DNA from 3 places in the Streptomyces sp. CRN 30 genome. Region 1 is predicted to be linked to each of the others. Evidence: riboswitches for the same ligand, from Rfam matches in the RefSeq annotation. Region 1 holds a riboswitch; each other region holds the start of a gene.

Region 1 (7,465 bases):
AGGGGCGCGAAGGTATACAGAGGGGATCACGGAGGAGGCGAGGGGACCCTCGCACATGAAGCCGTGCCACGATGTGAGCCGAGCCGACCGTCCGTCGTTCGCGTCGGCACACGGAGCCGGGAAGGCGGAGCATGAGCACCGACGTCAGCAGCGCGGAGAACGAGAGCGGGGTACCTGTCCGCACCGCGCGCGTGCCGAAGTACTACCGCCTGAAGAAGCACCTGCTCGACATCACGGAGACGCTCCCCCCGGGCACCCCGGTGCCGCCGGAGCGCACCCTCGCCGCCGAGTTCGACACCTCGCGCACGACCGTCCGGCAGGCCCTGCAGGAGCTGGTCGTCGAGGGCCGCCTCGAGCGCATCCAGGGCAAGGGCACGTTCGTGGCCAAGCCCAAGGTCTCCCAGGCCCTGCAGCTCACCTCGTACACCGAGGACATGCGCGCCCAGGGCCTCGAACCCACCTCGCAGCTGCTCGACATCGGGTACGTCACCGCCGACGACACCCTCGCCGGGCTGCTCGACATCGCCGCCGGCAGCCGGGTGCTGCGCATCGAGCGGCTGCGCATGGCGAACGGCGAGCCGATGGCCATAGAGACCACCCACCTCTCCGCCAAGCGCTTCCCGGCGCTGCGCAGGTCACTGGTGAAGTACACGTCCCTCTACACCGCGCTGGCCGAGGTGTACGACGTCCATCTCGCCGAGGCCGAGGAGACCATCGAGACCTCGCTGGCCACCCCGCGCGAGGCCGGCCTGCTCGGCACCGACGTGGGCCTGCCCATGCTGATGCTCTCCCGCCACTCCCTGGACAAGGAGGGCAAACCGGTGGAGTGGGTGCGATCGGTCTACCGCGGGGACCGGTACAAGTTCGTGGCCAGGCTGAAGCGGCCGGTGGAGTAGGGGGCGGACGAACCGTACGGCCGGGCGCCCGGCGCACGCCGACTCGTGTTCGCGGTGTAGCGCGCCTCCGCGTCCCGCACTACGGTCCTCCCGTCATCGCATGGACGGAAGGGACCACCCGTTGCGCACCGCGAACGCTCAGAACAGTCCCCGCACGAGCCGCGCCAACCCGCGGAGCGTCATCGTCTGGACCATTGTCGCCCTGATCGGCGCGACCGGCTGGGCCGTGCTCGCCCTCGCCCGCGGCGAGGAGGTGTCCGCCGCCTGGATGGTCGCGGCGGCGCTCGGCTCGTACGCCATCGGCTACCGCTTCTACGCGAAGTCCATCCAGTACAAGGTGCTCAAGGCCGACCGGAACCGGGCCACCCCGGCCGAGCGGCTGGACAACGGCATCGACTTCCACCCCACCGACCGCCGGGTGCTGCTCGGCCACCACTTCGCGGCGATCGCGGGCGCGGGCCCCCTCGTCGGACCGGTGCTCGCCGCGCAGATGGGATATCTGCCCGGCACCATCTGGATCGTCGCCGGCGTCATCTTCGCGGGCGCCGTGCAGGACATGGTGGTGCTGTTCTTCTCCACCCGCCGCGACGGCCGCTCGCTCGGGCAGATGGCCCGCGAGGAGATCGGCCCGGTGGGCGGCGCGGCCGCGCTGATCGCCGCCTTCGCCATCATGATCATCCTGCTCGGCGTGCTGGCGCTGGTCGTCGTCAACGCGCTCGCGGAGTCGCCCTGGGGCACCTTCTCCATCGCGATGACCGTCCCGATCGCCCTCTTCATGGGCTTCTACCTGCGGGTGCTCAGGCCGGGCCGGGTCACCGAGGTCTCGCTCATCGGTGTCGCCCTGCTGCTGTTCGCGCTGGTCTCGGGCAGATGGGTCGCCCAGTCCTCCTGGGCCGACGCCTTCACCCTCGCCCCCTCCACGCTGGTGATCTGGCTGGTGGCGTACGGGTTCATCGCCTCCATCCTGCCGGTGTGGATGCTGCTCGCGCCCCGGGACTACCTGTCCACCTTCATGAAGATCGGCACGATCGCCATGCTCGCGCTCGGCGTGGTGTTCACCCTGCCGACGCTGAAGATGCCCGCGGTCACCGACTTCGCCACCCGGGGGGACGGCCCGGTGTTCGCGGGCTCGCTCTTCCCGTTCGTCTTCATCACCATCGCGTGCGGCGCGCTCTCCGGGTTCCACGCGCTGATCTCCAGCGGTACGACACCGAAGATGATCCAGAAGGAGACCCAGGTCAGGCTGATCGGTTACGGCTCCATGCTGATGGAGTCGGCCGTGGCCGTGATGGCGCTGATAGCGGCCTCGGTGATCGACCCGGGCCTGTACTTCGCGATGAACGCGCCCGCCGGCGTCATCGGCGACACCGTGCAGAACGCCTCGCAGGTGGTGACGGGCTGGGGTTACTCCATCTCGCCGGAGGCCCTCGCCGAGGCGGCGCGGCAGGTCGAGGAGGCGTCCCTGCTCTCCCGCACCGGTGGCGCGCCCACCCTCGCGGTCGGCGTCTCGGAGATCTTCGCCCAGGTCACGGGCGACGGGATGCGCTCCTTCTGGTACCACTTCGCGATCATGTTCGAGGCACTGTTCATCCTCACCGCGCTCGACGCGGGCACCCGCGTGGGCCGCTTCATGCTCCAGGACACCCTCGGCAACGTCTACAAGCCGTTCCGCAACATCAGCTGGAAGCCGGGGCTCATCATCACCAGCGGCATCGTCTGCGCGCTCTGGGGCTACTTCCTGTGGGTGGGCGTCCATGAGCCGCTCGGCGGGATCAACCAGCTCTTCCCGGTCTTCGGCATCTCCAACCAGCTCCTCGCGGCGGTCGCGCTGACCGTGTGCACCACACTGCTGGTGAAGTCCGGGCGCCTGAAGTGGGCCTGGATCACGGGTGTTCCGCTCGCCTGGGACGCGACGGTGACGCTCACCGCCAGCTGGCAGAAGGTGTTCTCCAGCGACCCGCGCGTGGGCTTCTTCAAACAGCGGCAGGTCTATCAGGACGCCATCGACCGGGGCGAGGTGATCGCACCCGCGAAGACCATGGACGACATGCAGACCGTCGTCACCAACTCCACGGTGGACGGCGTCCTGACGGCCGTCCTGGCGCTGCTGATCGTCGTCGTGATGGCCGACGCGACCCGCGTGTGCGTACGCCATGTGCGCCGGCCGGCCCTGTCCACGCTGAGCGAGGCCCCGTACGTGAAGTCGGAACTGGACGCCCCGGCGGGGCTGCTCGCCACCCGCGAGGAGAAGGAACGGATGGAGGCGGAGCGGAATGCGGTCGGTGCTGGTCAGGGCGGCTGAGGGAGTGCGCTGGTACGTGCGGGAGCTGACCGGCGAGTCGGCGTACGACCGCTACGTGGCCCATGTGCGCACCCACGATCCGGACGCGACCGTGCCGTCCCGCCGGGAGTTCGAACGCGCGCGGACCGACCGGCAGGACACGGACCCGCGCCAGGGGTTCCGCTGCTGCTGACGGGCGGTTGCTGACGGGCGGTTGCTGACGAGCGGCCCCGGAAACCGCGGGCCGATGTCGTACCCCTGCGGCACACTGCGGCCATGGACATCACCATCAGGCCGGCCGTGCCGGAGGAGTACGGCACCCTCGGCGGGATCACCGCGTGGGCGTACCTCCGGGACGGGCTCCTCGACTTCGGCAAGGACGACGCCTACCTCGGTGTACTGCGCGACGTGGCGGGGCGGGCCGCCGCGGCCGAGGTGTCCGTCGCCGTCGGGGACGGCCGGGTGCTCGGCGGGGTGACCTTCGTGCCGACCGGCGGCCCCCTGGCCGACATCGCCCGGTCCGGCGAGGCCGAGATACGCATGCTCGCGGTGGCCGCCGAGGCACGCGGCCGGGGCGCCGGCGAGGCGCTCGTCCGCCGGTGCGTCGACCGCGCGCGGGCCACGCCCGGCTGCGTCCGCGTGGTGCTGTCCACCCAGCGGACCATGCGCGCCGCCCACCGCCTCTACGAGCGCATCGGCTTCACCCGCACCCCGGAGCGCGACTGGAACCCGCTCCCGGACGTCGACGACATCATGCTGATCACCTATCAGCTCACCCTCTGACACTCTCCGCAAAACTCCTCGCGACGGCCCGCGACACAACATATGGGGCCGCTTGCTCAGCCGGGCACCACATGTATGCTCGTGCTCGCTGTCGACGCAGGGGAATCCGGTGCGAATCCGGAACTGTCCCGCAACGGTGTACTTGTGCGTGTTCGTCCCACCGAGCGCGCGCTCGTCCAGTCCGAGTACCTGCCGACGGCGCGCCCGGCCGTCCGGCCCGGGCGCGATGACGTCCGGGCCTCGCGGATTGGGCCGGTGGACGCGCCGCGCACTGCCTCCCCGCACGTGCCCGTGTGCCTCCGCTCGCTCCGCCAGGCCCCCAGCCGAGCGAGAGAGAGCCCCACGTGACCGTCGCGCCACCCGACCCGGCCTCCGTCACCGCACCGGAAGCCGACGCTCCCGGTACCGCGCTGCTGCGCACCCTGACCGAGCTCACCGCCGACCTCCCGGACACCGACCCCGGCCGGGTCGCCGCCGCCGCGCTGCGCGGCCGGTCCGCGCACGCGGACGAGGCGGAGCTGCGGGAGCTGGCCACGGAGGCGGCGGCGGGGCTCATCTCCGAGGACCCCGCGTACTCACGGCTGGCCGCCCGCCTGCTGACGATCGGCATCGCCGCCGAGGCCGCCTCCCAGGGTGTGCGCTCCTTCTCCCGGTCGGTCGCCACCGGTCATCGCGAGGGCCTGGTCGCGGACCGCACCGCCGCGTTCGTGAGCCGGCACGCGGCCCGTCTCGACGCGCTGGTCGACACCGCCGTCGCCGAGGGCGCCGACCGGCGCTTCGGCTACTTCGGCCTGCGCACGCTGCACAGCCGCTACCTGCTCCGCCACCCGCTCACCCGGCAGGTGATCGAGACCCCGCAGCACTTCCTGCTGCGCGTCGCCGCCGGTCTCGCCGAGGACGAGACCGTCGAGGCCGTCGACGACGTGGCCGCCCTGTACGGCCTGATGAGCCGCCTGGAGTACCTCCCCTCCTCCCCCACCCTCTTCAACTCGGGCACCCGGCACCCCCAGATGTCGTCCTGCTACCTCCTCGACTCCCCCAAGGACGAGCTGGACTCCCTCTACGAGCGCTACCTCCAGGTGGCGCGCCTCTCGAAGCACGCGGGCGGCATCGGGCTCGCGTACTCCCGCGTGCGCTCCCGGGGCGCGCTGATCCGGGGCACGAACGGGCACTCCAACGGCATCGTCCCGTTCCTGAAGACGCTGGACGCCTCGGTCGCCGCGGTGAACCAGGGCGGGCGGCGCAAGGGCGCGGCCGCGGTGTACCTGGAGACCTGGCACGCCGACATCGAGGAGTTCCTGGAGCTGCGGGACAACACCGGTGAGGACGCGCGGCGCACCCACAACCTGAACCTCGCGCACTGGATCCCGGACGAGTTCATGCGCCGGGTGGACGCCGACGCGCCCTGGTCGCTGTTCTCCCCGTCCGACGTGCCCGAGCTGGTGGACCTGTGGGGCGCGGAGTTCGACGCGGCCTACCGGGCGGCGGAGGCGAAGGGTCTGGCACGGAGGACCCTTCCCGCCCGTGAGCTGTACGGCCGCATGATGCGCACCCTCGCCCAGACCGGCAACGGCTGGATGACCTTCAAGGACACCGCGAACCGCACCGCCAACCAGACGGCCGAGCCGGGCCACGTCGTCCACTCCTCGAACCTGTGCACCGAGATCCTGGAGGTGACGGACGACGGGGAGACCGCGGTCTGCAACCTCGGGTCGGTCAACCTCGGCGCCTTCGTCGACCCGGAGGCGGGTGGGGCGGGCGAGCTGGACTGGGAGCGGCTGGACGCCACGGTCCGCACGGCCGTGACCTTCCTCGACCGTGTCGTGGACGTCAACTACTACCCCACCGAACAGGCGGCCCGTTCGAACGCCCGCTGGCGGCCGGTCGGCCTGGGGGTGATGGGTCTCCAGGACGTGTTCTTCCGGCTCCGGCTGCCGTTCGACTCCCCCGAGGCCCGGGCACTGTCGACCCGCATCGCCGAGCGGATCATGCTCGCCGCGTACGAGGTCTCCGCCGGCCTCGCGGAGCGGCACGGTCCGCTGCCCGCCTGGGAGCAGACCCGTACGGCCCGGGGCGTGCTGCACCCCGACCACTACGACGTGGACCTCGCCTGGCCGGAGCGCTGGGCGGCCCTGCGCGAGCGCGTCGCCGCGACCGGGCTGCGCAACTCCCTGCTCCTGGCGATCGCGCCGACGGCCACCATCGCCTCGATCGCCGGTGTGTACGAGTGCATCGAGCCGCAGGTCTCCAACCTCTTCAAGCGCGAGACGCTGTCGGGCGAGTTCCTCCAGGTCAACTCGTACCTGGTGGAGGACCTGAAGCGGCTCGGCGTGTGGGACGCCCGCACCCGGGAGGCGCTGCGCGAGGCGAGCGGCTCGGTGCAGGACTGCTCCTGGATCCCCGCCGACGTACGGGCCCTCTACCGCACCGCGTGGGAGATCCCGCAGCGCGGCCTGATCGACATGGCGGCCGCCCGGACCCCGTTCCTGGACCAGTCGCAGTCGCTCAACCTCTTCATGGAGACGCCGACCATCGGCAAGCTCTCCTCGATGTACGCGTACGCCTGGAAGTCGGGCCTGAAGACGACGTACTACCTGCGTTCGCGCCCGGCGACCCGCATCGCCCGCGCCGCACGGGCGCAGGCCACCGTCCCCGCACAACAGACGGCCGGGGCCGACCCCGAAGCCGTCGCCTGCTCCCTCGAGAACCCCGAGACCTGCGAGGCCTGCCAGTGACGACCACCCGTAACACCAACCTGCTCGACCCCGGTTTCGAGCTCACCCTCCGCCCCATGCGCTACCCCGACTTCTACGAGCGCTACCGGGACGCCATCAAGAACACCTGGACCGTGGAGGAGGTCGACCTCCACTCCGACGTCGCCGACCTCGCCAGGCTCAGCCCGGCGGAGCAGCACCTCATCGGCCGGCTGGTCGCCTTCTTCGCGACCGGTGACTCGATCGTGGCGAACAACCTGGTGCTCACCCTCTACAAGCACATCAACTCCCCCGAGGCGCGCCTGTACCTGTCGCGGCAGCTGTTCGAGGAGGCCGTGCACGTCCAGTTCTACCTGACGCTCCTGGACACCTACCTGCCTGATCCGGAGGACCGCGCGGCGGCCTTCGCGGCCGTGGAGAACATCCCCTCCATCCGCGAGAAGGCCGAGTTCTGCTTCAAGTGGATCGACTCGGTGGAGGAGATCGACCGGCTGGAGTCGAAGGCCGACCGGCGCCGCTTCCTGCTCAACCTGATCTGCTTCGCCGCCTGCATCGAGGGCCTGTTCTTCTACGGCGCCTTCGCCTACGTCTACTGGCTGCGCAGCCGGGGCCTGCTGCACGGTCTGGCCACCGGCACCAACTGGGTGTTCCGCGACGAGACGATGCACATGTCCTTCGCGTTCGACGTGGTGGACACCGTCCGCAAGGAGGAGCCGGACCTCTTCGACGACGAGCTGCGCCGGCAGGTGACGGACATGCTGCGGGAGGCCGTCGAGGCCGAGCTGCAGTTC
Region 2 (7,465 bases), on a different contig from region 1:
CAGGAACACCTCACCGGTGAGAGAGGCCGGAGCGTGGTCCAGGATGGCCAGCACCGCCGGCAGCGCGCTCTCGTCACCGGCGAGGAACTGCCAGGCGGCGTCCTCGGGCGGCAGGTAGGTGACGCCCATGTCGAACAGACCGGCCGGATCGCCCGGCCGGACACCGCGGGCCCACGCCGAGGCGGGGCTGTCGCCGTGCAGGGCGAACTCGATGTCGACCTCGTCCGCCTCGGGCCGCACCCGGCGGACCGTGTAGTTGCGCACCCGGGGTCTGCTCGCCTTCGGCATGAGCAGCACCTCGGCCATCCACGCCTCGCTGTTGCGGCTCGGCATCCGCAGCCCGTCCTGTCCCGCGCGGGGGAAGAAGAGCCGTACGGTCTGGTCGAAGCCCATGGGTTCCAGGTGGGCCGCCTGCGGGCCGCCGAGGGTGACGGTCAGGAAGGTGGGGCTGATCCGCTCGGTCCGCCGCACCTCCAGGGTGATCATGCGTCGGCTCCGCGCCATGCGCACCTTGGGCAGCACGCTCATCGCTGTCTCGCTCTCGTCGTCGCGGTGGTGGTGTCGGTACGGTGGTTCACAGGTCCACGACGAGCCGCGCGGACCGCGCGCGGGACACGCACGGGTACACGCGCCCCTCGGGTGCGCCGATGTCGTCGCGGTGGTCGGGTTCGCCGTCGAGGACGGTGATCCCGCAGCTCCCGCAGACGCCCTCGCGGCAGCCCGCGGCCACCGTCCGGCCCGCGTGCGCCAGGGCGTCGAGCATCGACTCCCCGGCCGGCACCTCGACCGTGGAGCCGGAGCGGGCGCACTCCACCTCGAAGGCGGTGTCGGGCCCGAACGCGCGGCGCAGCGGCCGGAACCGCTCCGCGTGCAGCCGCCCGGCGGGGAACGCCTCCTCGGCGGCGGCCAGCAGCGGCGCGGGACCGCAGGCGTAGACGAGGGTGTCGTCGGGGAGTTCCGCCGCCAGGGCGCGCAGGGAGGGCCGGCCCCGCTCCCGGGTGGCGACCAGGCGCACCCGTTCCCCGTACGCGGCGCGCAGGGTGTCCGCGAAGGGCATGGCGGACACCGACGGTCCGACGTAGAGGAGTTCGGCGGGGAGTCCCGCGTCGGTGACCGCCCGCAGCATCGGCAGGACGGGGGTGATGCCGATGCCCGCAGCGAGGAACAGGTAGCGCGGGGCGGGCAGCAGCGGGAAGTGGTTGCGCGGCTCGGAGATCTCCAACAGGCGTCCGGGGCGCAGGAAGCGGTGAACGTACTCCGATCCGCCGCGGCTGAGCCGGTCGTGGCGGACGGCTATGCGGTAGGTGTCCAGGTCGGCGGGGTCGCCGCACAGCGAGTACTGCCGGGTCAGCCAGTTGGGCAGCCGGACGTCGATGTGGGCGCCCGGTTCCCAGGGCGGGAGCGGCCCCGGGGTGCCGCGCAGGGTGAGGGAGACGACGTCGTCGGTGACGGGTTCGATGCGGTCGACGAGAACGGTCCGCGTCGCTGCCATGGGTGAGTTCCTCGCTGTCCGGTCAGTAGAGGGTGCGGTAGCCGTCTTCGAGGAGCCGGTCCACGGCGGCGGGGTCGACGTCCAGGCCGAACTGCGCGGTGAACGTCTCGCCGGCCGACGGCATCTCCTCGGCGAGGGCCTGGGCGGCGGGGTCCCACAGCCGGGACCGGATGAGGGCGCGGCCGCAGTGGTAGTAGACCTCCTCGACCTCGACGACCACGGCCAGCACCGGGCGCCGGCCCTCGGTCTCCATCCGGGTCAGGACGTCGGGTTCGTCGGTGAGGTAGCCGCGGCCGTTGACGCGCAGGGTCTCCCTGAGGCCCGGGACGAGGAAGAGCAGTCCGACGCCGTCGTTCTCGGCGAGGTTGGTGAAGGAGTCGGCGATGCGGTTGCCCGGTCGGTCCGGGACGGCCAGCGTCCGGTCGTCGAGCACCTTCACGAAGCCCGGGTAGTCACCCCGGGGCGAGGAGTCCGCGCGGCCCCGGGCGTCCGCGGTGGCCATCGTCAGGAACGGCGAGTGGGCGATGAAGCGGCGGAAGAACGGATCGAGGCGGTCGGTCTTCTTCCGCGCGGTCATCGCGTCCGGCTCGCCGAGCAGGGCCCGGACGCCGTCCGGCGCGAGGCGTCGTGGACGGGTGGCGACATGACTCATGGGGATGTGTCCTTCCCGAGCGGGTCCGGCAGCCGTCCTTGACGGTTTCGCCGCAGGTCATGACAGTATTGTGAGCAATCATTCAGGTCTTGCGCCACTCGCTTTCACGGCGCCGTCCAGGAGGTGTCATGAGCCCCGACCGCCAGGGGATCGCCCCACGTAAACAGCCCCGTCAGGTGCGCGCGGAACTCACCCGGGACCGCATCCTCGACGCGGCTGCTCACGTTTTCGGGGAGTACGGCTATGCCGCGGGGACCACCAACCGCATCGCCGAGCGGGCCCGGGTGTCGATCGGTTCGCTGTACCAGTACTACCCGAACAAGGACGCGATCCTGGCGGAGCTGCTCACCCGCCACCTCGACCGCGGCCAGGCCTCCGTCGAGCGGCTCCTGACGGAGGGCCTGCCCGACTCGCTGGAGGACATCCTGCGGCGTTTCGTCCGCGCCTCCGCCGAGAACCACCAGGACGACCCGCAGCTGCTGCGCGTGATGGTGGAGCAGGGGCCGCGCTCGGCCGAGCTGCTGGAACGGGTGACGGTCTTCCAGCGGGAACGGATCGCCTACGCGCTGGAGCTGCTGCGGACGCACCCGGAGGTCCGGGTGGCCGACACCGTCGTCGCCGCGCGGATCCTGGTGGCCACCGTCGAGATTCTGATCCACACGATGGTCGCGGCCCCCGACCCCGTCGACGTCACGCGGCTGGAGGACGAGATCGTCGCCATGCTGTTCCGCTACCTCACCGGCGCTTCCGGTGCCTCCCTCGCTACCGGTGCTACCGCTACTACCGGCGCTACCGGCGCTACCGGCGCAGGAAGCGGATGACCGGGTGGCCGTGGCCGTCGGCGACCTCCGCGCGGACCCCGTAGACCTCCTCGATGAGGGACGGGGTGAGGACGTCGCCGGGCACGCCCTCGGCGACGGCCCGGCCCTCCCGCAGCACGAGGAGCCGGTCGCAGTACATCGCGGCCAGGTTGAGGTCGTGCAGGGCGATCACCGTGGTGACCGGCAGGGACACGACCAGCTCCAGCAGGTCCAGCTGGTGCTGGATGTCCAGGTGGTTGGTGGGTTCGTCCAGCAGCAGTTCGCGCGGCTCCTGCGCGAGGGCGCGGGCGATCTGGGCGCGCTGGCGCTCGCCGCCGGACAGGGTGTGCCAGGACTGGTCCGCGCGGTCGGTGAGCCCGGCGCGGGCGAGGGCGGCGGTGACGGCCGGGCCGTCCTCGGGCGAACCGGCGGCCCAGGGGCGGCGGTGCGGGATGCGGCCGAGGGCGACGACGTCCCGGACGGTCAGTTCGGTCTGGGTGTGCGCGTGCTGTTCGACGGTGGCGATACGCCGGGCCGCCGCCCGGCGGCCGACCCCGGCGAGCGGGCGGCCGTCGAGGGTGACGACACCGGCGGAGGGCTGGAGCACCCCCGCGAGCAGCCGCAGCAGGGTGGACTTGCCCGACCCGTTGGGGCCGAGCAGGCCGATCGTCTCGCCGGTGCGCGGGGCGAGGGTGACGCCGTCCACGATGAGCCGCCCGCCGGCGCGGCGGGCGACGCGGTCGGAGCGGAGGCCGTCGCCGGCGGGGGCGGGGGGCCGTGTGCCGTCGGCGGGGGGCCGTACGTCGTCTGCGGGGGCCCTGCCGGTCATGTGCGCCTCCTGCCCCGGTAGAGCACGGCCACGAAGGCCGGTACGCCGATCAGGGACGTCACCACTCCCACCGGGATCTCCTGGGGGTCGAGGACGGTACGGGCGAGGGTGTCCACCCACACCAGGAAGACGGCGCCGGTCAGGACGGTGACCGGCAGCAGCCGGGCGTGGGCGGTGCCGGTGAGCGCGCGGGTGGCGTGCGGCAGGACCAGGCCGACGAAGCCGATCGCGCCCGCGCAGCTGACCAGGGCCGCGGTGAGCAGCGCGGTCGCGCACAGCAGCACCAGCCGGGTACGGCCCACCCGTACCCCGAGGCTGGCGGCGGCCTCCTCGCCGAAGGTGAACGCGTCGAGGGTGGCGGAGTGGACGAGGCACACCACGAGGACGGCGGCGAGCACTCCGGCGCACAGCAGCACCTGGGTCCAGGTGGCGCCGGTGAGGGAGCCCAGCAGCCAGAACAGCACGCCGCGGGTGGTCTCGGCGTCCGCCGACGTCAGTACGGTGAACGAGGTCAGCGCCGAGAAGAGCTGCATGGCGGCGACGCCGGAGAGCACCACGCGGTCGACGCTGCCGCCGAGGCTGTGGCTGACCACCAGGACCAGCGCGAACGACAGCAGGGCGCCGACGAACGCGCCCGCGGACAGCGACACCGCTCCCCCGCCGACGCCGAGCACGATCACGGCGACCGCGCCGGTCGAGGCGCCGGAGGAGACGCCGAGGACGAACGGGTCGGCGAGCGGGTTGCGCAGCAGGGACTGCATGACCGCGCCGCACAGGGCCAGTCCGGCGCCGCAGACCGCGGCGAGCAGGGTGCGGGGCATGCGCAGGTCCCACACGATGCCGTCCCGCAGCGGGGCGAGGGTGCCCTCACCGAACCCCAGGTGGGCGGCGACCGAGGACCACACGTCGCCGGCGGAGATGTCGGCGGGGCCGATGGTCACGGCGACGGCGACCGACAGCGCCAGGGCAGCGAGGCCCGCGGCGGTCAGGAGCGGGGTCGTCCGCGCGCCGGGCACGTGCCGGCGCACGTGCCCGTCGGCAGGCCGGGTCACTTGCCGAGTCCGAGGTCCCGGAGACCGGCGGCGACCTGTTCGATCCCCTCGACCGTGCGGATGGACGGGTTCATCGCCTGTCCGCTGAGCAGGACGTACCGCTTCTTCTTCACCGCTGTGAGGTTGCGGGTCGCCGGGTTGGTCTCCAGGAACTCGATCTTCGCCTCGGCGGTCTCGGCGGTCTGGGACTTGCGGGTCAGGTCGCCGAGGACGATGACGTCGGGGTCGCGGTCGGCGACGGTCTCCCAGTTGATCTGGGGCCACTCGTCGTGGGTGTCGGAGAAGACGTTCTTCGCGCCGAGGGCGCGGGTGATGGCGCCGGGGGCGCCGCAGCAGCCCGCGAGGTAGGGCGACTGGGAGTTGGCGAACCAGTACATGAGGGAGACACCGGACGCGTCGAGCCCGTCGGTGGCCTCGCGTACGCGGTCCTTCAGCTCACCGACCAGTTCGTCGCCGCGTTCCTCGACGCCGAAGGCGCGGGCGAGGTCGGTTATCTCGCCGTAGACCGTGCCGAGGGTGAGGGGGGTGCTGCGGGAGCCGTCGCCGCCGCTGTCGTTGTCCTTGCCGGCGGCGCAGTCGGACGGGGAGACGTAGGTGGGGACGCCCAGCTTCTCGAACTGTTCGCGGGTGGCGACGCCGCCCGTGCCGAGGGTGGAGACGAAGGACGCGGTGACGAAGTCGGGTCCGGCGTCGAGGACCTTCTCGAAGGAGGGGTTGTTGTCGGCGAGCCGGGGCACACCGGCGTTCGCCTTCTCCAGGCCCTTCATCACCGGGTCGGTCCACGTGGCGGTGCCGGCGAGGCGGTCCGCCAGGCCCAGCGAGAGGAGGATCTCGGTGCTGCCCTGGTTGAGGGAGACGGCATGGGCGGGTGCCGACGTCAGGGTGACGTCGTGGCCGCAGTTGCGCAGCGTGACCGGGTAACCGGTGGCGGCGGAGGCGCCGTCCGACGCGGTGCCCTTTCCGCCGGAGGTGCCGCCGGCGGTGGAGCACGCGGTGAGCAGCAGGGCGGTGGTGAGCAGGAACGCGGCGGAACGGGGGGTGGTGCGGAGCACGGGCATGCCTCGGGTGTCGGGGCTCTGGACGCGGAGCCTGGCCTACGGTCGACCTCCGCGCGGGGGCGCGGAGGTGCCAGCAGGTCTTCGGACTCGGGTTCGTCCGGACGGGGCGCCTTCCCAGGACGCCGCCGCGTGCGCGGTGGTCGTCCCAGTGGCGATCGTGCCCCGCCCGTCCCCCTCACCGCTGCGCGTCAGTTCCGGATTCGCACCGGATTCCCTGACCACCGAGGTGGCGTGACTGGCCTCGGCAGACTACCAAGGGCCCGGACCGGGCCGGCGCGGCGGGGCGACGGCGTTCAGCCGGCGCAGTATGCGGTCCGCGGCGACAGGGGTGCGCAGCGGCGCGGCGGTGGCGCAGCCGGGCAGGCCGGCCCGGACCAGGCCGCTGAGCAGGGCGCGGGGGCCGCTGTCGATGAACGTGGTGAAACCGGCCCGGCGCAGGGTGAGCAGGGTCCGGTGCAGTTCCATCGGTTCGGTGAGGTGGGCGGCGGCCGTGGTGCGCAGGTGGGCGGGGGTCGTCGCCCAGCGGCCGGCGGTGGTGTGCACGGGAAGGACCGGCCGGGCGAGCGGCTGGGCGCGCAGCAGGCTGCGGAAGGAGCGGTGGACCTCGTCGAGGAGGGGGTGGTGGAAGGCGGTACGGCTGGTCAGCGGGGTCACGCGGTGCCCGCTGTCCTCAAGTGCGCGGCGTACGTGGGCGAGTTGGGCGTCGGGGCCGGCGAGGACGACCTGCGCGGGGGCGTTGCGGGCGGCGATCCGCACCTGGGGGGTACCGCAGGCGCGGATGAGGTCCGCGGCCTGTCCTGCGGTGGTGTCGGTGGCCAGTATCCCGGCGGCGGGGAGGGCGGCGGTCCGCAGCAGCCGGTCGCGGATGCGGAGCAGTTGGACGCCCTGGCGCACGGTGACGGCTCCGGCGACGGTGAGGGCGGCCAGGTCCCCGACGCTGTGGCCGAGGACCGCGTCGACGCGGTGGCGGGTGAGGCCGAGCAGGACGGTGGCGGAGGCGACCACCGCCGCGTAGGTGGCGAGGTCGAACCCGAGGGGGTCGCTCCGCAGCAGTTCCTCGGGCGCGGGCGCGTCCTCCTCGGTGAGCAGCCGGCCCACCGGCACGCGCAGCGAGCCGTGGGCCGGGGCGTGGGTGTCGACGGTGGTCAGCACCTCGGCGACGGCGGGGACGTACCGCAGGTGCCGCAGGGCCCCGGGCAGGTAGGCCCCCTGCCCGGGACACATCAGCAGCACCCGCGCCCGGTCACCCGGCGGGTCGGTTCCCAGGGGGTGGGGACACCGAACCGCGTCCCCGCCCCCTCCGGCCCGACGGAGATCACCTCGGCTTGAGGCGTCCCGCCCCGAGGGCCACCCGGACGACACGAGCCCCTGGTGCACACGGTCCGCCCCGCCGGAGACCGTGGGAGGGCCGTGTTCGGGGGCTCGGGTCGGTGGTCGGGGGGTCATGGGAGTGTCGTGAAGGCCAGCGCGACGTTGTGGCCGCCGAAGCCCATGCTCGTGCTGAGGGCCGCCAGGGGCCCGGACGGCAGGGGCTCCGGCGTGCGGCCGACCACGTTCAGCTCGATCGCCGGGTCGACGCGTT
Region 3 (7,465 bases), on a different contig from region 1:
CGATAGTTTGGCTGGTCAAACCAGTCTCGCGTCGATACAGGTCACTCTCCGCCAGCTTCGAAACGCGATATCTGCATATCAAAGACAACGACTATCGGGGGCGACAGGGGGACCCGCTTCGGCCATGAACAGAGAAAACGCTCCGGGCCTCTTCATAGCCAGTGACGCCAGAACCCAGTACGCGGAGGATATTCTCACGGCCTTGGCCCTGCCTGCCGGATCGGTACTGCAACTGCGCTACGACGACCAGTATCTTTCGCAGCCGCTGCGGCAGTCCTGCGTGTCCGGTGAGAGTGTGGGCCGTCGGTTCATGCTCTCCTTCATGAGCGCCATGAGCAGCGGTCGGCATTTCGTGATACCGGTGCGCTTCTGTCGAGTCGTCGACACCCAGGTACTCGGTGGCGTGTGGGTCTTCCGCGTGGCTATGGAGCAGTACCCGGCCCTCGACGGCTGGCCGACGGACAGCGACGCGTTGGAAGAGCTGGGCAGCCGACTGCAGTCCGACCTGAGCGACGGGAACGACGCGCCCTTCTCCTTCGCGAGACACTCCTGCCCACTCGTGGTCGGCTTCGGCGACAACGACGCGCAGAGCTGGAACCAAATCGCGCGCCGCTTGAGCGCGGTGCCCGCTTTCGGTGCCCGTCAGCACTTTCTCAAGATCGACCCGCCGACGCTGTTGACGAGGTCTTCAGCGCTTGCCGCCGACGACACGGGAACGTTCACCCTGACCGAGGAGAACAATCACAGCTTGGCCGTCACCTACTGGGCTGCCGAACACGACGCGATCGCCAGCAGCCGACTGGAGCTGTCCGTCTGGGGCGAGGGCGCAGCTCTCGTATCACCGTCTCAGGTGCCTTTGAAGGCGCGCTATGACAGCTACGAGGTGATGTTCCGTTCTCTTTCGATCAGTTCTCCGTCGATGTGTAGGTTCGACATCAGCATCACCCAGGACTCCGACACGAGCGCAGGGGCCCGGCTCACGGCAGGAGCACAGTTGACATTTCGCCTTGCCGCTTCCCGCCGTCGCATGCTGGCACGCGTAAGTGTCAGCGCGCTGGCCGCCTTGCTCCTCGCTGTGCCCTCGATGCTGGGACCGGACACGCCTTCTGGGGTACGTATCACCATCGCCGGTCTGGGAGCCGTAGCACTGGGCATCACCAGTTCAGGCGTGGGAACATGGGGAAGAAAATGATGAAGGAATCAAGCACGACGGCAGCTGATCTGCTCGAACTCACCGAGGAGATCGTCATTCCGATGTGTTCCATTCAGCGCACGATCACTCTGCCAACCACTCCCGCACGCCGAGAGAACGACGCGGAACACAGTTTCGGACTGGCCGTGCTGGCATGCTCCTTGGCGAGCCGTTCGAGCAGCGACCTCGACACCGGACGGATCGCGGAGTATGCCCTCGTACACGACCTCATCGAGATTCACACAGGGGATCGTTCCGTCTACGCCGATGTGCGTCCTGGCATGAGCGGGGACGGAGTACAGGAAGACTTGACCGGGCGGGCGGCGGGTAACTTCGGTAGCAGTTTCCCCTGGGTTAACACCAGAGTGCGCGATTATCTCCGTCAGGCAGACGAAGAGAGTCGCTTCGTGTATGCACTGGACAAAATTGTGCCGCACGCGATCGTCCTGCTCACCAATCAGCATCCCCTGAGCCCCACGTGGCACGAGTACTTGAGGACCGAGGAGATCGCGAGAGACAAGGTACTTCGCGCTTACCCGCTGCTTCTTCCCGTCTTCGACGAGTTGTGTGCAATGTTCGCGGCACGCCCTCACTTGTTCCGGGCGAGCGATACGTGACGGAAGAACCCCACCAGTCCTTCCATGCGCCGTTCCTCGACTGGATAGGTGACTCCCCACGCACCGCTGGCCTGTCCGACCTCATCCGGCTGCTGGGATCCGACTCGGTGTACTTCATCGGAGGCGCCGTCCGGGATTACCTGTTGGGCTCTCCAACCGATGCGGTACGTGACGTCGACCTGCTCTACGACGGCCGAATCGACCGCGTGCGTCACCTCCTGGAACGACGCCATGAGGTGACGCGAACGCGTTTCGGCAACCCCTCGGTTCGGCTCGGCGAGCATCTGTACGTGGACGTGTTCCCGCCTGCGACGCCTTTCGGCGAACCGGTACCGCTGCCCGAGGCCCCGCTGTACTGCGACACCACTGTCAACGCGATCGCCCTGAACGCCGCCCATGGACGGGTTCTCGATCCGACAGGCGGACTGCGCGACCTGCGCGGACGCCGGACCCGCCTGCTGCCGCTGGGATGGGCGGCGGATGCTACGACACAGGCTCATCTCCTGGCCAAAGTCGTGACGTTGAGTCGACGCCACAACCTGTCCTACGTGGACCTCCACATCGCGGACAGCGCCGCGGATCGGCTGCGGGCATCGAGTTTTGACGACGAGGTGTCTCGGCATGTGCAGACGTATACCGATTGGCGGGACGGTGCCTGCGTGGAGGCACCATGACCCCGGGCTGCCGACGCGCCGCGGGGTCACGTGCCGGGCCCTAGGACAGCTGCGACTGCACCTGGGCGGAGATCAGCTCCAGGTGGTCCAGGTCGTGCAGGTCGAGGACCTGGAGGTAGATCCGCTCGGCGCCGACCTCGGCGAAGCGGCCGATGCGGTCGACGACCTCGGCCGGGGATCCGGCCAGTCCGTTGGCCTTCAGCTCGTCCACCTCGCGGCCGATGACGGCGGCGCGGCGGGCGACCTCGGCGTCGTCCTTGCCGACGCAGACGACGAGGGCGCCTGAGTAGGTCAGCTCGTCGGCGTCCCGGCCGGCCTCCTCGGCGGCGGCCCGGACCCGGCCGAACTGCCGTGCCGTGTCCTCGATCGAGGCGAAGGGGATGTTGAACTCGTCGGCGTACTTCGCCGCCAGCCGCGGGGTGCGGGTGGCGCCGTGGCCGCCGATCAGCACGGGGATCCTGGACTGCGCGGGCTTGGGCAGAGCCGGCGAGTCGGTGAGGTCGTAGTACGTGCCGTGGAAGTCGAAGGTCTTGCCCGGCTCGGTCGCCCACAGGCCGGTGACGACGGCGAGCTGCTCCTCCAGGCGGCCGAACTTCTCCTTGGGGAAGGGGATGCCGTACGCCTTGTGCTCTTCCTCGAACCAGCCCGCGCCGAGGCCGAGTTCGACGCGGCCGCCGGACATCTGGTCGACCTGGGCCACCTGGATGGCGAGGACGCCGGGCAGCCGGAAGGTACCGGCGGTCATCAGTGTGCCGAGCCGGATGCGCTTGGTCTCGCGGGCGAGGCCCGCCAGGGTGATCCAGGCGTCGGTGGGGCCGGGGAGGCCGTCCACGGAGCCCATCTTCAGGTAGTGGTCACTGCGGAAGAAGGCGTCGAAACCGAGGTCCTCGGTGGCCTTGGCGACGGTGAGCAAGGTGTCATAGGTGGCCCCCTGCTGGGGCTCGGTGAAGATGCGGAGATCCATGTCCCCATCCTGCACGCTCGGCCGCCGTACGCTTCTCACCCCTCCCCTGCGTGCCGGGGGCGCACGCGGGAGTGACCGGGTCCGAGACTCCCCACCCGTCACCCCGCCTCCCGCTCGGGCACCCCGTCCTCGTCCGCCAGTCTTCGCAGCATCTGGAGGACTCGGTCGCGGGACTCGTCCGCCGCGTCGATGGCCTCCATGCACTGCCAGTACGTGGACTCGTCGTCCGCCGCGCAGGCCGTGGCGACGAGGGCGATGCCGGTCTCCGCGAGCAGTGCCGCCAGGCGCAGCAGGCACTGGCGGGCGTCGCCCAGCTCGGTGAGCTGGGCGGCGCGCAGCTCACCGGGGGCCAGCTCCGGGGTGTCCAGCACGCCGCAGCCGCGGCCCGCCACCTCGGTGAGTCCCAGCGCCTCGCCGCGCAGGGACGGCGGCCCGAAGACCGCCAGTCTGCTCCCTATGGCCTGGGCCAGCGCCTGCGCCTGCCACACCTCCGCCAGCGTCTGCGGCACGTCGCCGCCGGCGGTCAGGGCACGCCTGCTCGTCAGGATGAGCCGCACCGCGTCCATGGGGCCGCCCCCGTCCGTCCCGACGCGTTCGCGACGCGTCCGCCCGACTCCATTGTCCACTACCCAGAGTGAGGGCGTGTGGGACGAAAAGCCAGAGGAAGGCGGAAATCTCTGGACAACAAATCGGTTGCGACCGGTGAAACAACTACTGTGAGTAATTACGGAGTTGAGCGTTCCGTCGACTCCCGGACGGCCGGGAACCGCGTCTCGTTGCGGTCGATCTTCGCGGCGAGCGCGGCCAGCGGGTCGACGCCCAGCACCTCGCAGAACTGCAGGAGGTACGCCAGTACATCGGCGACCTCGTCGCGGACGCGGTGCGCCGAGCCGGGGTCGTCCATCACGCGGGCCGACTGCTCGGGCGTCAGCCACTGGAAGATCTCCACCAGTTCGGACGCCTCGACGCTGAGCGCGGCGACGAGGTTCTTCGGCGTGTGGTACGGCTGCCAGTCGCGCGCCGCGGCGAACTCGGCCAGTCTGCGCTGGAGCGTCCGCACGTCCAGGGGATCATCGGTCACGGTTCCAGGAATACCACCGCCGCCGCGACCGCCCCCGGCCGCCCGCACGCTCCGGAGCCGACCGGCCCCGCCCGCCTCTCACATCCCGGGGACGCTCGCCCCCTCCATCAGTCCGGTCACCTCGGTCCCGGCCGGTGTGAGCAGGAACACATTCCGGTCCACCCGGTGCATCCCGCTCGCCAGCCCGAAGACGACGCCCGTACTGAAGTCCAGGACGCGCTTCGCGACCACCGTGTCCGCGCCCGTCAGGTCGAGCAGCACGGGGATGCCCGCCATCAGGGTCTCGGCGACCTCGCGGGCGTCCGCGAACACATTGACCCGCATCACCACGAACCGACGCCTGGCCTCGGTCTCCGCCTCCGGCAGCGCCCGGTGTCCCACCGAGGACGGCCAGGCGTCGCGTCCACGCAACGGAACGACCTGGGCGAGCCCCTCCCACTGTTCATCGGTGACGTCGTGGCTGTTCACCGGCTCCCCCCGCTCCGACTCGCCTTCAATGCCTGCACCAGCCAATTCTTACGCCAAGTCACCCGTTCGGCCCAACAGCGACACGATCCGCGACAGCGGCGGCGTCCGGCAGGAGGCACAACGGGTGCGTCCCGCGCCGGTCCGGCGTTGACTGGACGGGACCCACCGCGGAGGGGGAACCATGGCGGACGGACCGAAGAGCGGAGCCCCGAAGCGGCACGCGCCGTGGCCCGCGGCACGCACCTGGCTCTGGCGCACCGCCGCCACGGCGGCCGTGGTGGTGACCGCCTACTTCCGGCTCCCCTTCGACCGCCTCGGCACCCGCCACCCGGGCCTGGCCTGGCTGCTGTTCGCCCTCGTCCTCGCCGGTGTCGCCGTGCTGCTGCTGCGTCAGGTGCGGCACGTCCTCACCGGGCGCCCCGGCACCCGGCCGGGGCTCGCCATCACCCTCCTCATCATCCTGACCGCGCACACCTTCGCCGCCTGCTACTACATCCTGTCCCGGCAGCCGGGCGAGTTCTCCGGACTGCGCACCCGCGTGGACGCCCTGTACTTCACCGTGGTCACGTTCGCCACCGTCGGGTACGGCGACGTCACGCCCCGGGGGCAGGCGTCCCGGGTGGTGACCGTGGTGCAGATCCTGTACACGTTCGTCTTCCTGACGGCCGCCGCCACGGCTCTGGCCCAGCGGGCCCGCGACCTCGTGCTGAGGCGCCCGGACGACCCGGCCCCGTGACGGCCCGCCACCGCGGCGCCGGCGCCCCGGGCACGCTTGTCACCACCCCCGGCCGCGCACTACTGTCGCCACGCCTTGGTGAACGGGAAACCGGTGTGATGCCGGTGCGGCCCTCGCCACTGTGAATCGGGAAGTCCGGCTCCGGCCCCCTACGAGGGGGCAGCCACTGGGTCCTCGCGGCCCGGGAAGGCGGAGCACGGGCGGTGGTACCCGTCAGCCAGGAGACCGGCCAAGGCGCGTCGTCCATCCACGAGGTGCTGGAGAGGGTCTGCTGAGTCATGCACATAGCCGAGGGTTTCCTGCCTCCGGCGCACGCGATCGCCTGGGGTGTCGCGTCGGCGCCGTTCGTCGTCCACGGAGTACGTTCCCTCACCCGTGAGGTCCGCGAGCACCCGGAGAGCACCCTGCTCCTCGGTGCCGCCGGGGCCTTCACGTTCGTCCTGTCCGCCCTGAAACTCCCCTCCGTCACCGGCAGTTGCTCCCATCCCACCGGTACCGGGCTGGGCGCGATCCTGTTCCGGCCGCCGGTCATGGCGGTGCTCGGCACGATCACGCTGCTGTTCCAGGCGCTGCTGCTGGCCCACGGCGGCCTGACCACGCTCGGCGCCAACGTCTTCTCCATGGCGATCGTCGGCCCGTGGGCCGGGTACGCCGTCTACAGGCTGCTCCGGCGCTACGACGTGCCGCTGATGGTCACCGTCTTCTGCGGCGCGTTCGCCGCCGACCTGTCCACGTACTGCGTCACCAGCGTGCAGCTCGCGCTGGCTTTCCCCGACCCGGGCAGCGGGTTCTGGGGCGCGCTCGGCAAGTTCGGCTCGATCTTCGCGGTCACGCAGATCCCGCTCGCGGTGAGCGAGGGCCTGCTCACGGTGGTGGTGATGCGGCTGCTGGTGCAGTCGAGCAAGGGCGAGCTGACCCGGCTGGGCGTGCTTCCGGCGAAGCCGGGGACCGGGGAGAGCGCGACGCGGGAGGCGGTGGCCAAGTGAAGCGGAACACGAGGATCAATCTCCTGCTGCTGCTCGCGGTGGCCGTGCTGGCGGTGATCCCGCTGGTGTTCGGTCTCGGCGACCACAAGGAGGAGCCGTTCACCGGGGCCGACGCGGAGGCGGAGACAGCGATCACGGAACTGGAACCGGAGTACGAGCCCTGGTTCTCGCCGCTGTACGAACCGCCCTCCGGGGAGATCGAGTCGGCGCTGTTCGCGGCGCAGGCCGCGCTCGGCGCGGGCGTCCTCGCCTACTACTTCGGGCTCCGCAGAGGCCGGCGGCAGGGCGCGGAACAGGCCCTGGCCGACCGGCGGGACGCCTCCGTGGGCAACGGGGGCAACGTGGGCGACGTGGGCGACTGAGTGCTGCCGATCGACGCGGCGGCGCACAGCAGTCGCTGGCGCCGCCGCCACCCCGTGGACAAGGCCGTGCTCGGACTCGGCCTGACCGTGCTCGCGATCTCGCTGCCCGCCTGGCCGGGAGCGGCCCTGGTGCTGGTCACCGCCGTGACCGTGCTGCTCGGCCCGGCGGGGGTGCCCGCGCGGCGGCTGTGGCGGGCCTGGCGGGTGCCGCTCGGCTTCTGCGTGACGGGTGCGCTGCCGCTGCTGGTGCGGGTCGGGGGCCCGGACGGTTTCGTCTCGGCCGCCCCCGGCGGCCCGGCGCACGCCGCCGGACTGCTGCTGCGTACGTCGGCGGCGTCGCTCGGCGTGCTGCTGTTCGCGTTCACCACCCCGATGTCCGATCTGC

The links. A riboswitch is a leader RNA that binds a small molecule or an ion and turns the genes downstream of it on or off. The one in region 1 is predicted to bind cobalamin.
Region 2: another riboswitch for cobalamin. It lies ahead of UW392_RS50475 (ABC transporter substrate-binding protein); the one in region 1 lies ahead of UW392_RS40660 (ribonucleoside-diphosphate reductase subunit alpha).
Region 3: another riboswitch for cobalamin. It lies ahead of UW392_RS16550 (energy-coupling factor ABC transporter permease); the one in region 1 lies ahead of UW392_RS40660 (ribonucleoside-diphosphate reductase subunit alpha).

The regions. Positions count from the first base shown of each region.
Region 1 covers NZ_JAVRHI010000377.1:34,799-42,263, forward strand. The annotation lists gene UW392_RS40640 (GntR family transcriptional regulator) at 132-896, shown strand; gene UW392_RS40645 (carbon starvation CstA family protein) at 997-3,198, shown strand; gene UW392_RS40650 (YbdD/YjiX family protein) at 3,170-3,370, shown strand; gene UW392_RS40655 (GNAT family N-acetyltransferase) at 3,454-3,960, shown strand; cobalamin riboswitch at 4,019-4,172, shown strand; gene UW392_RS40660 (ribonucleoside-diphosphate reductase subunit alpha) at 4,305-6,695, shown strand; gene UW392_RS40665 (ribonucleotide-diphosphate reductase subunit beta) at 6,752-7,465, shown strand, end outside.
Region 2 covers NZ_JAVRHI010000447.1:60,535-67,999, forward strand. The annotation lists gene UW392_RS50445 (siderophore-interacting protein) at 1-528, opposite strand, end outside; gene UW392_RS50450 (PDR/VanB family oxidoreductase) at 575-1,492, opposite strand; gene UW392_RS50455 (MSMEG_1061 family FMN-dependent PPOX-type flavoprotein) at 1,515-2,144, opposite strand; gene UW392_RS50460 (TetR/AcrR family transcriptional regulator) at 2,273-2,965, shown strand; gene UW392_RS50465 (ABC transporter ATP-binding protein) at 2,943-3,773, opposite strand; gene UW392_RS50470 (FecCD family ABC transporter permease) at 3,770-4,825, opposite strand; gene UW392_RS50475 (ABC transporter substrate-binding protein) at 4,822-5,883, opposite strand; cobalamin riboswitch at 5,938-6,138, opposite strand; gene UW392_RS50480 (ACP S-malonyltransferase) at 6,133-7,107, opposite strand; partial or broken gene UW392_RS50485 (beta-ketoacyl-[acyl-carrier-protein] synthase family protein) at 7,326-7,465, opposite strand, start outside.
Region 3 covers NZ_JAVRHI010000169.1:11,939-19,403, forward strand. The annotation lists gene UW392_RS16510 (hypothetical protein) at 125-1,192, shown strand; gene UW392_RS16515 (HD domain-containing protein) at 1,177-1,809, shown strand; gene UW392_RS16520 (hypothetical protein) at 1,806-2,483, shown strand; gene UW392_RS16525 (LLM class F420-dependent oxidoreductase) at 2,524-3,447, opposite strand; gene UW392_RS16530 (DUF6099 family protein) at 3,546-4,013, opposite strand; gene UW392_RS16535 (nucleotide pyrophosphohydrolase) at 4,172-4,528, opposite strand; gene UW392_RS16540 (cell division protein SepF) at 4,607-4,996, opposite strand; gene UW392_RS16545 (potassium channel family protein) at 5,178-5,732, shown strand; cobalamin riboswitch at 5,792-5,981, shown strand; gene UW392_RS16550 (energy-coupling factor ABC transporter permease) at 6,011-6,718, shown strand; gene UW392_RS16555 (energy-coupling factor ABC transporter substrate-binding protein) at 6,715-7,080, shown strand; gene cbiQ (cobalt ECF transporter T component CbiQ) at 7,081-7,465, shown strand, end outside.